Regions from separate parts of the Arthrobacter sp. 8AJ genome, predicted to be linked through region 2. Evidence: riboswitches for the same ligand, from Rfam matches in the RefSeq annotation. Region 2 holds a riboswitch; the other holds the start of a gene.

Region 1 (6,673 bases), 3.2 Mb from region 2:
TGCCGCAGTAGGCACATTTATGTCCGTCGCGCCGGAGCACACCCCTCCGGCTGACTGCCGTCGAGTGGTTGTACCGGGGCCGGATGTAGCGGTTGAGGAGGATCACGGACGGGCGGCCCAGGACGTCGGTGGGCCCTACCACCGGGTCATCCCCCTCGGCCACCACGCTTGCCTTGCCCGTGAGCACAAGCACCAGCGCCCGGCGGAAAGTGATAACCGCCAGCGGTTCATATCCAGCATTCAGAACGAGAGTGCGCATGCACTTACCTCTTCACGGCCGCACCCGTCAGGGGCACGAGGGCCGGCTGCCCTCGGCATGTCCGGGCTATGGATCGACATCACAAGAGTAAACAAAGAAATGCAGAATCAGGTAATCGCCGCCCCGGAGCCCAACCGGGCCCGAAGACGGGAAAGGCAAGGGCTCCACTGGAGGAACCCATTAAAGCGCAAGGGACCCCCGCCTGGTGGCGGGGGTCCCTTGCCCAATTCGCGGCCGGCGCTGGATCAGGCCGCCACTGGAATGCTTAGTTGACGCGGATGAAGACGGGGCCGGAACCCACGTTCGCGCTGAAGACCACGGTCTGGTTTCCGTTGTAGCCACCGTGGACGGCCATGCCGTTGCCGGCGTACACAGCGATGTGGGCCATGCCCGAGCCGCCGTTGGCGTAGTAGATAAGGTCGCCCGGCTGCGCTTCGGCTGCACTCACGGTGCGGCCCAGGGACAGGTAACCGGCCGGCCAGTCGTGGAAGTGGATGCCCACGGCGGCCAGGGAGTTGGTCACCAGCATGGTGCAGTCCTGCATGACACCGAGCTGTGCATAGGCTGCGGACAGGATGGCAGCACCCTTGCCGCTGGCCGAAGCCTGGGCTGCAGGGGCGGCCGGAGCGGCAGCCGTGGCAACCTTGGCGGTGACCTTGGGAGCAGCCGGCTGGGCGGCAGGAGCAGCTTCCTGTACCTGAACCTCGGGCTCAGGCTCGGCGACGGGAGCCGGCGTGGTGGTAACGGCAGGCTTCTCGTAGCTGATGGCAATGGTGGAAGCCGCGGAGATCGGGGCGTCGACGACGGATTCAACTTCCATCTGGGACGCGGGAGCGGAATCGCGCTTGACGTTGGTGTCGGCAGCGTTGGCCGCAATGCCACTGGTCAGGACCAGGCCGGAAGCAGCAGCGATGACAGCAGCCTGGCGGCCCATGCCACCGGCGTTGTCGCTGACAGCTTTGGCAATGACAGCGATCGAGTTGGTTTTGGTGACCTCGGCGCGGTGCCGTGCGGTAGCACGAGTCGTCATCAGTTCTCTCTTTCGTTTTTCCTTCGAACCGCGTGTAGGCAGGCAAAGGGAAGCTGGATGCGCCGGCATCTTGGGGGTACGCCGGCGCATCCCGAACGGGGATGTGGTTTCTAGCGAAAAAGCTTTGGGCAAAGAAATAGCCCTTGGAGCGTGAAGCCCAAGAACTACTTGTTGAGGTGGTAGTACGACGAGGTACCGGTGGCTGCAGGCGAGTGGAGCAGCGTGCCCTGGGAAGGGTTGAGTGCGCTGACCATCATGCCGTTGCCGACGTAGATGCCCACGTGCGCGCCGCCGTTCTGGACCACAAGGTCGCCCGGCTGCGGGGTGGAGGTGGGGGTCATGATGTTCCACGCGTTGGTGCGGGGGATGCTGATGCCGGCCTGGGCGTAGACCCACTGGACGAACCCGGAGCAGTCCCAGCCTGTAACGGGGCTGGTGCCGCCCCAGACGTAGGAGTGGCCGATGCCGGTGTAGGCGATTGCTGCAATACCGGAGGTTGCGGCGGAGACAGTCTCTGCAGCCTTGGCGGCAGGGGCAGCGTCCTGGCCTGCAGTGGCAGCGGCGTCGCGCACGGCCGGTGCGGTGGACTGGGGACGCACCGCTTCCACCTTTGGAGCTGCGGTGGTCTTGACGGCGGGACGCTCGAAGGAAACCGTAGCCGTGGGGGCGGCGGTGACGGCGAGGGCCGTCTGGGCCGAACCGGACTCGGTGGATGCAGAGACACCGGCGGTGGTGTCAGCTGCGGTGGCGGGCAGGCCCATGCTCAGGATAAGGCCCGATGCGGCTGCCACAACGGCAGCCTGGCGGCCTACGGTCCCGGCATTTGCACTGACGGCCTTGGACACGGCGTCCAGGGGGTTGGTGCGAACCGTTTGCGCACGGTGGCGCGCAGAATGATGGCGTGAAGACACGAAGGTAGCCTCTCCCAATGCCTGCGAGGTGAGCTGTCGGATTCGGATGGGAGTCACCCGGCCACTCTGCTTCCTGGGAAGCTCATGACTTAACCCCAAGGCCTTCAGGAAATGAAGGCCAAAATTGGTTCCCCCGCCCCTGCCAGACGATGAAATGCGAACGGACCTTGAGCGGTGGCAGAGTTAGGCAATCCACTCAAGAGCGTCAACTTCGGAAAAGTTGACGCGAGTTAGACGGTACAGCAGTTTTGTTTCAATGTCACATTCAGGTCACGGCAAGTCGCTACGATCTGAGAGTGCACACTCATTCGGTTACAGCCAGCCCATGGGATCGACCACTTCGCCGTTGACCTGGACCTCAAAGTGCAGGTGGCAGCCGGTGGATGCGCCCGTGGTGCCGCTGAGCGCCACGACCTCGCCGCGGGAGACGGTCTGTCCCACCTTGACGTTGAACGACGACAGGTGGTTGTAGGTGGTCTCCAGCCCGTTGCCGTGGTCGATGACCACCCGGTTCCCACCGCCGTACTGGTGCCAGCCTGCGAAGGTCACGGTGCCGGTCGCGGCCGCCAGGACGGACGTTCCGCACTGCGCCACGAAGTCCTGGCCGCGGTGGAAGTCTCCGGAGCCGCCGGTGATGGGGCTCACCCGGTAGCCAAAGGGCGACGCGGTGGTGAGGGATGCCAGCGGTGCGGCCAGGGTGCCGGCCGAGGCTGCCCGGGTGACGGAGCCGGCGGACTGGGCGCTCAGGAGCTGCTTCAGCTTCCCGTCGGGGTCGGCCTGGGTCACCACTGCCGAACGGCTGAAGTCGATCTGGGCGCCATTATCAGCGGAAATCTGGGGCTGCGGACTGACGGCGGAGGCTGCCAATGGCGCGTTGCCGGCGGCATCGGTGGCCATGACGGGGCTGGTGGCGGGCACCGTGACCGTCAGCACCAGACCGGTGGCGGCCAGGGCGATTCCGGCTTTCTGGCCAATGCCGCTGGCGGCGGCAAACTCCGTCACCTGCCGGAACGGACCCCGGCGGCGGCGCGCGTCACGATGCAGATCGCGGGGGCGCTCCGCTGCGACATCTTCGACAACCCGGGGTGCCGAAGGGGGGCCTGCCGCGCGGCGGCGGCCCCGGGAGGTCTGCATGGTCAAGAAGGGTTCCTCTCTGGAAAAGCCTGCGGAGTTAGCTGTCGGATTCGGGTCAGAGAGATCAAAGACCCGGCCCGTCATGGGCAAGCTTCTGCACAGGGGTATTCCCGGAAGAATCCTTCACTGGAGAGGCTTGCTGCTGACGGACTTCACCCCAAGGCAGTCCCCCGCTGCCAATTGTGGTTCCCCCGCCTCTGCCAGTAACGACTCATGCACCCGATCCGCTGGCAGAGCTCGGCTCCGGATCGGGTAACGCTTAAGTATCAACGATTGGTTCCACTATAGGGCCTTAAGACCCTAGGTAACAATTCCGTTATCTTTGCGTGGAAGCGCTTCGCCGGGGTATGAGGCGCGGCTCAGGGCTGGGTGACGGCGACAAAAACATGCGCGGCAACCTCGGGCGGCAGCTCCAGTGCCCCTTCGATTCCGGACACCCGCACGGAGATGTAATCTCCCACGCGTTCCAGCGCAACGGCGGCGCCGGGCCGGATCCCGCCTTCGTCCAGCTGCGCCAGCAGTTCGGGCTCCACCTGGATGGGTTCGGCCAGCCGGCTGATGGTCACGGCAGAGGCGGGGCCGTAGCCCTTCATGGCCTCCACCAGGCTGATGACCGCGTCGGCGGAGCCGGTGGCCGGCTGTCCGCCCAGGGCGGCGAGGCCGGGGATCGGGTTGCCGTAGGGCGATTCGGTGGGGTGGTCCAGCATCTCGTAGATGCGCCGCTCAACGCGCTCGCTCATGACGTGTTCCCAGCGGCAGGCTTCGTCGTGCACGTAGGCCCAGTCCAAACCGATGACGTCAGCCAGCAGTCGTTCGGCCAGCCGGTGCTTGCGCATGACCTCGGTGGCCCGCTTGCGGCCCGTGTCCGTGAGTTCCAGGTGCCTGTCGCCGGAGACGACGACGAGTCCGTCGCGTTCCATCCTGCCGATTGTCTGGGACACCGTGGGGCCGGAGTGGCGCAGACGCTCGGCGATACGGGCCCGAAGGGCAACGATGTTTTCTTCCTCAAGCTCCAGGATGGTCCTGAGGTACATCTCCGTAGTGTCGATCAGATCCGTCATCCAGCTCAGCTCCTCGAGCGCAGTACCTTGCGTTGTCCCACCGTACCGCTCTGTTCCCGCGAGGTAGTCCGGGGGCTAGCTTAGCCTATTTTGACTTTGTCCGAATAGCTGCCCCCTGCGCAGCCACCCCTGGACGGGACCGTCTCATTGTCTGGACTTTGCCCGCACCGGCTCCCGCACCCACTGCCCTTCAGGCAGAATGGAACAGGCCTGCCACGCAGCCACCGCGCGCTGCCGGCCACCCCTTACCCGCCCGTCCGGACCAAAGTTTTCGTCCCCGCCGAATTGGAGCACCTGTGAGCGACACCAGCATCACGATCCCCGCCGACCTCCTGCCCAAGGACGGGCGGTTCGGCGCCGGCCCGTCAAAGGTCCGCCAGGAACAGATTGATGCCCTGGCAGCAGCGTCCAAGACCATCCTCGGCACCTCGCACCGGCAGGCGCCGGTCAAGAACCTGGTCGGATCCGTCCGCGACGGGCTGAGCCAGTTCTTCCGTGCCCCGGAGGGGTATGAGGTGGTCCTCGGCGTTGGCGGCTCCACGGCGTTCTGGGACATCGCAAGCTTTGGCCTGGTGGAGAAGAAGGCCCAGCACCTCTCCTTCGGTGAATTCGGGTCAAAGTTCGCCGCAGCCACCAACAAGGCGCCCTTCCTGGAGTCCTCCTCGATCATCAAATCCGAGCCCGGCACCCGTCCGGCGGCGCAGGCCGAGGCCGGCGTGGACGTCTATGCCTGGCCGCAGAATGAGACCTCCACCGGCGTGGCGGCGCCGGTCACGCGCGTCTCCGGGGCCGACGAGGGATCGCTGGTGCTGGTGGACGCCACCTCGGCGGCCGGCGGCCTGGACGTGGACGTTGCCCAGAGCGACGTCTACTACTTCGCCCCGCAAAAGAACTTCGCCTCCGACGGCGGCCTCTGGCTTGGCCTGTTCTCCCCCGCCGCCATCGAGCGTGCCGCGCGGATCAAGGCCAGCGGCCGGTGGATCCCGGATTTCCTGGACCTCCAGACCGCCATCGACAACTCCCGCTTGAACCAGACGTACAACACTCCCTCGCTGTCCACGCTGGTCACCCTGGACGCCCAGGTCCAGTGGCTGAACTCCAACGGCGGCCTGGACTTTGCCGCCGCGCGCACCGCTGACTCCGCAGGGCGCATCTACAGCTGGGCCGAGGCCTCCGATTTTGCCACCCCGTTCGTGGCCAACCCGGAGGAACGCTCCAACGTCATCGCCACCATCGACTTCGACGAATCGGTTGATGCGGCAGCTGTGGCCAAGGTCCTGCGCGCCAACGGCGTCGTGGACACTGAGCCCTACCGGAAGCTGGGCCGCAACCAGCTGCGCATCGCCACCTTCGTGGCCATCGAGCCGGACGATGTCTCGGCCCTGCTGTCCAGCATCGACTATGTGGTGGGCGAGCTGCGGAAGTAAGCACGGCCTGCGCGGATGCATAACGTACGACGGCGCCGCCCGGGTTCTTCCCGGACGGCGCCGTTTTTCGTTGTCCCCGGCCTGGGGGTGGCCGGTTTCCCGGCGGAGGTGCGGTCAGGCTCCTGCCTGGGTGCCGGCGTCGTCCGTCGAATCCCGGGCCTCTTCCGCTGATTCCTGGCCATCCCCTGCAGGGGCGTCAACTTCAGGGCTGTCCGTTTCAGGGGCATTCGCTTCAGGGGCGTCTGCTTCGGACTCCTGCTGCTGGTCCTCAGGGCGGACGCGTTCGGCCCAGGGCACCCACTCGGGGGCGAGGATCGAATCCTCGGACGGCAGCAGGCCCAGCTCATTGACCGTAACCACCTTGGAGCGCGAGTTGCGGGTCAGCACCGCGTACCACTGCCACCCTGCGTAGCCGGGCAGCCTCGACTCGAACAGGTGCGTGACCAGCCGGTCGCCCTCGCTCTTGGCCGCCAGGTGCGGGCCAATGGTGGCCGCCGGCGTGATGCCCTCCAACGCGGTCCGGGCAGTGTCCACCGCCGCGGCCAGGAAAGCGTCCGGCTTGCCTGTGCGCCACACGGGCACGCCGGCCTTGCGCTTGGCCGGAGTCTTGGCGGCCTGCTCCTGCACTGGCGTGCCCAGCTGTTCAGAATCGGGAGTCATGGGCGCCTAAACGTCCAGCTCGTCGGCGACCTTGCGCAGGGCGGCAGCAATGGCCTTGCCCTTGTTGCCGTCCGGGTACTTGCCCTTGGACAGGGTCCCGGACAGGTTGTCCAGGACGGTCACCAGGTCCTGCACCAGCGGGGCGAGGTCCTTGGCGCTGGGACGCTTGGCCTTGGCAATGGATGGCGTCT
Region 2 (6,673 bases):
GGCGGATCTACGCCCTGATCGCACAGGGCCAGGCCATGGCCGCCATCAAGCTCTACTACGAGGTCACCGGTGAAGGGCTGCGGGCGTCACGCGATGCGGTGGGCGCGTTGGCGGCCCACCCCCAGCCCTACGTGGGCAAGGAGCCCGCACAGGTCATCGAAGAGGACGACGACGAGCCGCAGCGGTTCCCGTACCGTTACCGGGCGATCGCCAGCAAAGGCGACGTGACCCGGGAAGTGAGCAGCAACATGCTCAATGACGAGATCTACGGAAGGATCCGCACGCTGGCCCGGAGCGGCGACACCGAGGCGGCGGCCACGGCGCTGACGCGGCACTCCGATATCTCGCTCAAGCAGGCACGGGAATTCATCGCGCTGCTGGACGACTAGCGGGATCCGGAAATACCGGCCAGCAGCTGCTCGAACGGAAGGGATTCCAGCGGGGCGGACTTCCGGCCCGGCTGAAGCCCCTCCAGCAGGCGGGTGAACTCCCCGGCAGCACGTTCGATCCGGTCCGCGAGGGATGCCCCGCCTTCCTCGGCGGTTCCCCAGTCCTGGGGCCCAGCGAAGACGCCGGTGGCCGCAATGCGCGTCCGAAGGTAGCTGAACAGGGGCCGAAGAGCGTAGTCCAGGACCATCTGGTGCCGGTCCGTTCCACCGGTGGCGCCCAGCAGGACGGCCTTGCCATCCAGCGACTTGGGATCCAGGACGTCGATGAAGGACTTGAAGAGGCCACTGTAGGAGGCGCTGAAGACCGGGGTCACGGCGATGATTCCGTCCGATGCCTCCACACCCGCGATGACGTCCGCCAGCCTCGGGGCGGCGTAGCCGGTGACGAAGTTGTTGGCGATGTCCACCGCAAGGTCGCGGAGCTCGACGACGTCCACGGCCACCTGGTAGCCGCCCGCCTCAAGCTGCCTCGCGGCGGCCGCTGAAAGCTGGTCGGCCAGCAGCCGGCTCGATGAGGGGACGCCAAGTCCTGCGGAGAGGACGGTGATGCGGCGGGTTTCCATGGCATTCTCCTGGTGCTCGTTCAAATCATCATACATGCGTTTGCATCTATACCGTTGAACTGCCGCAGGTGGCGGAGTATTCCCGGAGGTTCTGCGGGACCCTGATCAGAGCAGGACGGTTCCCTGGATGCACGTGGTCGATTCGCCGCCCACCCAGATGTCCCCGCCCTCAGCGCTCACATGGATGCGCCCGGCCCGGCCCAGCACGGTCCCCTGCGAGGCCACGTACTGCTCCGGCGCCCTGCCGGTTCCCATCAGCCATTGGGCTGCACCGGCATTGAAGCTGCCGGTGACGGGGTCCTCCGCCATCGCGTCACCGGGCAGGAACGTGCGCACCTCAAAGTCGGCGCCGGCGCCGGGAGCGTGCGGCCCTATGACGCCGATCTTCAGGTCGCCCATGGCTGCGTGGTTCGGTTCCAGGGCCAGCACCTGCCCGGCGGACTCCAGCAGGACACCGATCCATTCCGGCCCGTTCACCAGCCAGCACGCGTCGACGATGTCGCCGGGGGCCACGCGCAGCGCCGCTGCCAGCTGCCGGCGGACGGGCTCCTCCACGGGGCCGGATCGCGTCAGGGGCGGCGCGGCAAAGCCAGCCTCCCGCCGTCGCGCTTGATCCGGACAAGCCCCGCCGCGCATTCCTGCACCACGCAGCCGTCGGACTTCGGCACCCCTCCGCTTTCCAGCCAGGTATGGGCAGAGCCCAGAGTCGGGTGGCCCGCAAACGGGAACTCCTCGCTCCCGGTGAAAATCCTGACCCGGTAATCGGCGCGGGGATCCCGGGGAGGCAACAGGAAGGTGGTTTCCGAGAGGTTGGTCCAGTTGGCGAAGTGCTGCATGGTCGCCGCGTCCAGGCCTTGGGCATCAAGCACGACGGCGAGCGGATTGCCACGGTAGGCCAGGCCGGCGAAAACATCCACTTGGTGGAAGGGGCGGGGGCGGGGGTTCGGGTTCACCGGAGCAGGCTACCACCGCACAAACGAAAGACCCCCGCCGCCGGAGTCCGGCGACGGGGGTCGTGACGTGGAGTGGGGAAATTACTTTCCTGCCACCACGTCCAGTTCGATCACAGCGGCAACGTCAGCGTGGAGGCGGACGTTGGCCTGGTAGGAACCGACCGACTTGATGTGTGCGGGCAGTTCAACCTTGCGCTTGTCGATCTTGCCAAGGCCAGCGGCCTCAACAGCGTCGGCGACGTCGCCCTGCTTGACGGTGCCGAACAGGCGGCCGGACTCGCCGGCCTTGACGACGAGCTTGACCGGCTTGGCGGACAGTGCAGCGGCCTGCTTCTGAGCATCTTCCAGGGAAGCGTGCTCGCGGGCGGCGCGGGCAGCCTTGATGGACTCAACCTGCTTCTCGCCACCCTTCGACCAGGTCAGGGCGAAGTTGCGGGGCAGCAGGTAGTTACGTGCGTAACCGTCCTTGACCTCGACAACATCGCCGGCAGCACCGAGACCGGTGACTTCGTGGGTCAGAATGAGCTTTGCCATGTTAGTTAATCCCTTCCTTAGCCGCGGCCAGCGCCGGAGTAAGGCAGCAGAGCAACTTCGCGGGCGTTCTTGATTGCCTGGGCGATCTTGCGCTGTTCCTGCACCGTGACGCCAGTGACGCGACGGGCGCGGATCTTTCCGCGGTCGGAGATGAACTTGCGCAGCAATGCTACGTCCTTGTAGTCGATGACAGTGATGTCAGCGGCCTTCAAGGGGTTGGACTTTGGTTTGGGCTTACGGAGTTCAGCCTTAGCCATCGTGGAGCTCCTATTCTAGGGAGCCCGTGGATATTGATCCACGGGATGGTGGTGGTCCGACGGCGGCAGTGCCTTGGGTGCGTGGCGCACCCGGGCAGTCCCGGCGCCGGGCCGTTATTTGGGTTTTAGAAGGGAGGTTCGGAATCGGGGCCGTTGCCCCAGCCGCCTGCGTTGGAGACACCGGGCGTAGCCCAGGGATCGTCCTGTGCAGCCTGCTGGTTGCCGCCGCCCCAACCTCCACCGGAGTTGCCGCCCTGGTTTCCACCAGAGTTGCCTCCTCCGAAGCCACCGCCGCTGTTGCCGCCGCCGAAGCCGCCGCCACCCTGTCCGCCGGAGCGCTGGGTGCGGTTGACCTTGGCATTGGCGTAGCGCAGGCTGGGGCCGATTTCGTCGACCTCAAGCTCGATAACGGTGCGCTTTTCGCCTTCTTTTGTTTCGTAGGAACGGCTCTTCAGGCGGCCGGTCACGATGACGCGCATGCCCTTGGTCAGGGATTCGGCGACGTTCTCGGCTGCTTCACGCCATACGGCAGCGCGGAGGAACAGGGTTTCCCCGTCCTTCCACTCGTTGGACTGGCGATCAAAGGTGCGGGGGGTGGAAGCGATGGTGAAGTTCGCTACTGCCGAACCTGACGGTGTGAACCGCAATTCCGGGTCATTGGTGAGGTTACCGATGACCGTAATGGTGGTCTCGCCTGCCATCTACTGCCTCCTTGTTCGATCCTGGGTGAAGAGTGCGTTTCCTGCGGGGTAAAGAATGAAGACGGTGCTGAATTACTCAGCAACAACCTTCTGCTCTTCGGGGCGGGTGATCTTGGTGCGCATGATGGTCTCGTTAAGAGACAGCTGGCGGTCAAGTTCCTTGGCGGTCTCCGGCTTGGCGGTGAAGTTCACCACGGCGTAGATACCTTCGGACTTCTTCTTGATGTCGTAAGCCAGACGGCGACGGCCCCAGATGTCAACCTTTTCGATGGTTCCACCATCGTTGGTGATGACGTTCAGGAACTTCTGAAGCGACGGCTCAACGGTACGCTCTTCGACCTCGGGGTCGATGATTACCATCAATTCGTAAGGACGCATATGTGAACCCACCTCCTTTGGGCTAAGCGGTTACGGCATTTCCGTAACAGGAGGTTCATTTGCGATTCCGTGCAATGCCTTGCCGCCGGAACGGAGGCAGGACGCAGCACAGACTTCAATATCTTAGTGCATTTGGACCCGATAGGCGATTCGCGCTTGACCCAAGGCTAGCCCCGGTGGAGGTGGGCAGCAGCCGCAGGTTCAGCCATGTGGAAAACCCTGCCGTCACTGGCGCCCATACCAATGCACTTTGCCGACAGGGGAGCGCCACGCCAACGCAGTGAGGTCCGTTACCTAATTGTGATTCGCAGACCCTTTTCGTGTACGGTCGTCCGGGGCCGCCCCCAGCCGGCTCCAGTCCCGGATGCCGCCCAACTCTGCCGCGTCTGTGATTATCACCAGATTCCAGGCAGAGGCGGGGGACCCAAGCGTCCCGGGCACGGCCACGCGCCTGCCCTTGGGGTGAAGCCGCAGCACGCGGCCGAATGCCCTCATTCGAACCCGACAGCTAACTCCGCAGGCGACGAGAGGTAGCATCCCCATGCCCGCACCCCGCAAAGGCAGCGCCAAACGAGCGCACCGTTATCAAAATGAGACAGATCACGCCCGGACATCCCCGGCCTTCAAGTCCGGTGCTCCGGCCCGGGCGCGCCGCCGCTGGCCCCTTGCCGCCGGTCTTGCCGCAGCACTCCTCGGAGCAGGTTCCCTTGGCCTGGGCCTGACCCACGGTGACGGAACCGCTGACGTGGCGCGGGTGGCGAGTGCAGAGGATGCCGGCAGCGCCGCACCCACCCAAACTCCGGACATTCCGGTCCCCGCTCCAACACCAGTCCCGGCAGTCGAGGCCGATCCTGCCGCCGCTCCTTCGCCGGCAGAGGCACCGGCACCTGCCCCCGCAGCAGTACCGGCACCCGCTGCCCCTGCCCCTCCCTCCGAAGCACCCATCGCTGTGGCGCCGGCGGCGGCACAGCTGGCCAGCACCGGGACGCCTGCGCCCGCCGGGGTCCCGGGGAACTGGACCATGACCTTCGCCGACGAGTTCAACGGGGCCGGACTGGACACCGCGAAGTGGTCCGGCTGCTGGTTCTCCCCCGGTTGCGGAACCATGAACAAGGTCTCCACCAGCCCGGCGAACGTCTCCGTGGCCAACGGGAACCTGGCCCTGGGGCTCAGCTCATCCACCTCCGGCGGACTGGTATCCACCAACCCGAAGGGCGGGGCGGGGACCGGCTTCCAGTTCACCACCGGCTACGTCGAGGCCAGGATCAAGTTCCCGGGCAACGCCAACGGCCTCTACAACTGGCCTGCCTTCTGGACCACCGGACAGTCGTGGCCGGCCACCGGCGAGAATGACATCGCCGAGGTCCTGCAGGCCAAGATGACCGTGAACTACCACTCCGGTTCCGGCTCCCACAACCAGGGCGGCGTGGGCAGCAACTGGGCCAACGAGTACCACACCTTTGGTCTGCACCGGATGGCAAACTCCTCGGACGTGTACTTCGACGGCGTCAAGGTCAAGTCCTACCCCACCGACGACGGAAATGCCCCGCAGTACATCGTGCTGAATGTCGGCGCCTCCTCCACGAACCCGGCCTACGGCGCGCCGTCCCAGATGATGGTGGACTACGTGCGCGCCTGGCAGTAGCAGGCCACGCACCCAGGTGAAAGGGCGACGGCGGGACCTCCCGCCGTCGCCCTTTTTCGGCTTCCCTCAAGGTTGCCTAAAGCAACCCTCCGGGCACGATGTGATCCAGTACACTCTTGCAATGAAGCTCCTGTACGTGACGGAAAGCGTGCCCAACCGGGATCCGGAACTGGGGGATGGAAGCTCGATGATCCCGTACGAAGTGATCCTGCACCTCCCCCCTGGCGTTGCCGTCACGCTGCTGACTTTCTCGGGTCCTGTTCCGGTTCCGGCAGAGATCAGGAACCGCTGCGATACCGTGTACGAACTGGCCCCGCGCGAGGAACTTTCGGCCTTTGCCCGCTCCATGGGCGGCCTCACCGGACTGGGAAAACACCGGCGGTCCACCCCCTCCGCCCGCGCCGCCGCGGCCCGGTTGTCCGCAAGTCGGGACGCCACCCTGATCCATGGCCCCCATGCCCTCTTCCTGTCCCACTGCGTCACCGGTCCCCTGGTGCTGCAGACAGTGGACCCCTGGTCCATCCGGGCCGGCATGGACACCGCCATCGCCCGTACCTTCCGGCCCGCCTACCGGCTGCGCGAACAATTGGCCGCCCGCGCTGAACGGCAGCTGCCCCCCCGGGCCAGGCTCCTGACCGTCGGAGCCCAGGACGCAGCGGCCTGGTCCGCCACGCTGGGCAGGCCGGTCACGAGCATCCCCAACGGCACGGCGGTGGCCACCGGTCCCCGCCGGGAGCGGAAAGCCCCCGTGGTGTGCTTCGCAGGCAGCCTGAACTACGCGCCGAACGTGGACAGCGCCACGGTACTGGTCAACAGGATCGCGCCGCTGGTGTGGCGGAAGGTCCCGGACGCCCGCTTCGTCATCGCAGGGCGGCGCCCCACACCGGCGGTTCAGGCGCTGGCCGGACCCCGGGTGGATATCCTGGCCAACGTGCCTTCCATCCTGGATGTGTTCCAGGGCGCGGATGTGGCGGTTTTCCCGGACGAACACGGCGTGGGTATCCGGAACTCCGTCCTGGAGGCCCTCGCCGCGGGGCTGCCCGTGGTGGCCACGCCGGTGGCCGCGAGGGAACTTCCCGCACATCCGCTGCTGGCCGTTCGGGACAGCCAGGACACCCTTGTCCGCGAGGTGGTGGAGCACCTCACCGCCCCCAAGCAACCGCCCGGGCCTTCCCACGGCGCGGCCGGAACGG

The links. A riboswitch is a leader RNA that binds a small molecule or an ion and turns the genes downstream of it on or off. The one in region 2 is predicted to bind cyclic di-AMP.
Region 1: it holds a riboswitch for cyclic di-AMP, as region 2 does, so the genes downstream of both, BACI349Y_RS15315 (M23 family metallopeptidase) here and BACI349Y_RS00475 (glycoside hydrolase family 16 protein) in region 2, are expected to answer to the same signal.

What each region holds. Positions count from the first base shown of each region.
Region 1 covers NZ_LR733289.1:3,303,923-3,310,595, forward strand. The annotation lists gene BACI349Y_RS15300 (HNH endonuclease) at 1-259, opposite strand, end outside; gene BACI349Y_RS15305 (NlpC/P60 family protein) at 525-1,289, opposite strand; gene BACI349Y_RS15310 (C40 family peptidase) at 1,454-2,134, opposite strand; cyclic di-AMP (ydaO/yuaA leader) riboswitch at 2,205-2,384, opposite strand; gene BACI349Y_RS15315 (M23 family metallopeptidase) at 2,513-3,334, opposite strand; cyclic di-AMP (ydaO/yuaA leader) riboswitch at 3,345-3,556, opposite strand; gene BACI349Y_RS15320 (metal-dependent transcriptional regulator) at 3,694-4,395, opposite strand; gene serC (phosphoserine transaminase) at 4,692-5,822, shown strand; gene BACI349Y_RS15330 (DUF3027 domain-containing protein) at 5,937-6,482, opposite strand; gene BACI349Y_RS15335 (cold-shock protein) at 6,489-6,673, opposite strand, start outside.
Region 2 covers NZ_LR733289.1:111,109-117,781, reverse strand. The annotation lists gene BACI349Y_RS00510 (hypothetical protein) at 1-389, shown strand, start outside; gene BACI349Y_RS00505 (FMN reductase) at 386-1,012, opposite strand; partial or broken gene BACI349Y_RS00500 (PhzF family phenazine biosynthesis protein) at 1,118-1,965, opposite strand; gene rplI (50S ribosomal protein L9) at 2,047-2,499, opposite strand; gene rpsR (30S ribosomal protein S18) at 2,517-2,756, opposite strand; gene BACI349Y_RS00485 (single-stranded DNA-binding protein) at 2,882-3,457, opposite strand; gene rpsF (30S ribosomal protein S6) at 3,530-3,835, opposite strand; cyclic di-AMP (ydaO/yuaA leader) riboswitch at 4,222-4,373, shown strand; gene BACI349Y_RS00475 (glycoside hydrolase family 16 protein) at 4,377-5,480, shown strand; gene BACI349Y_RS00470 (glycosyltransferase) at 5,602-6,673, shown strand, end outside.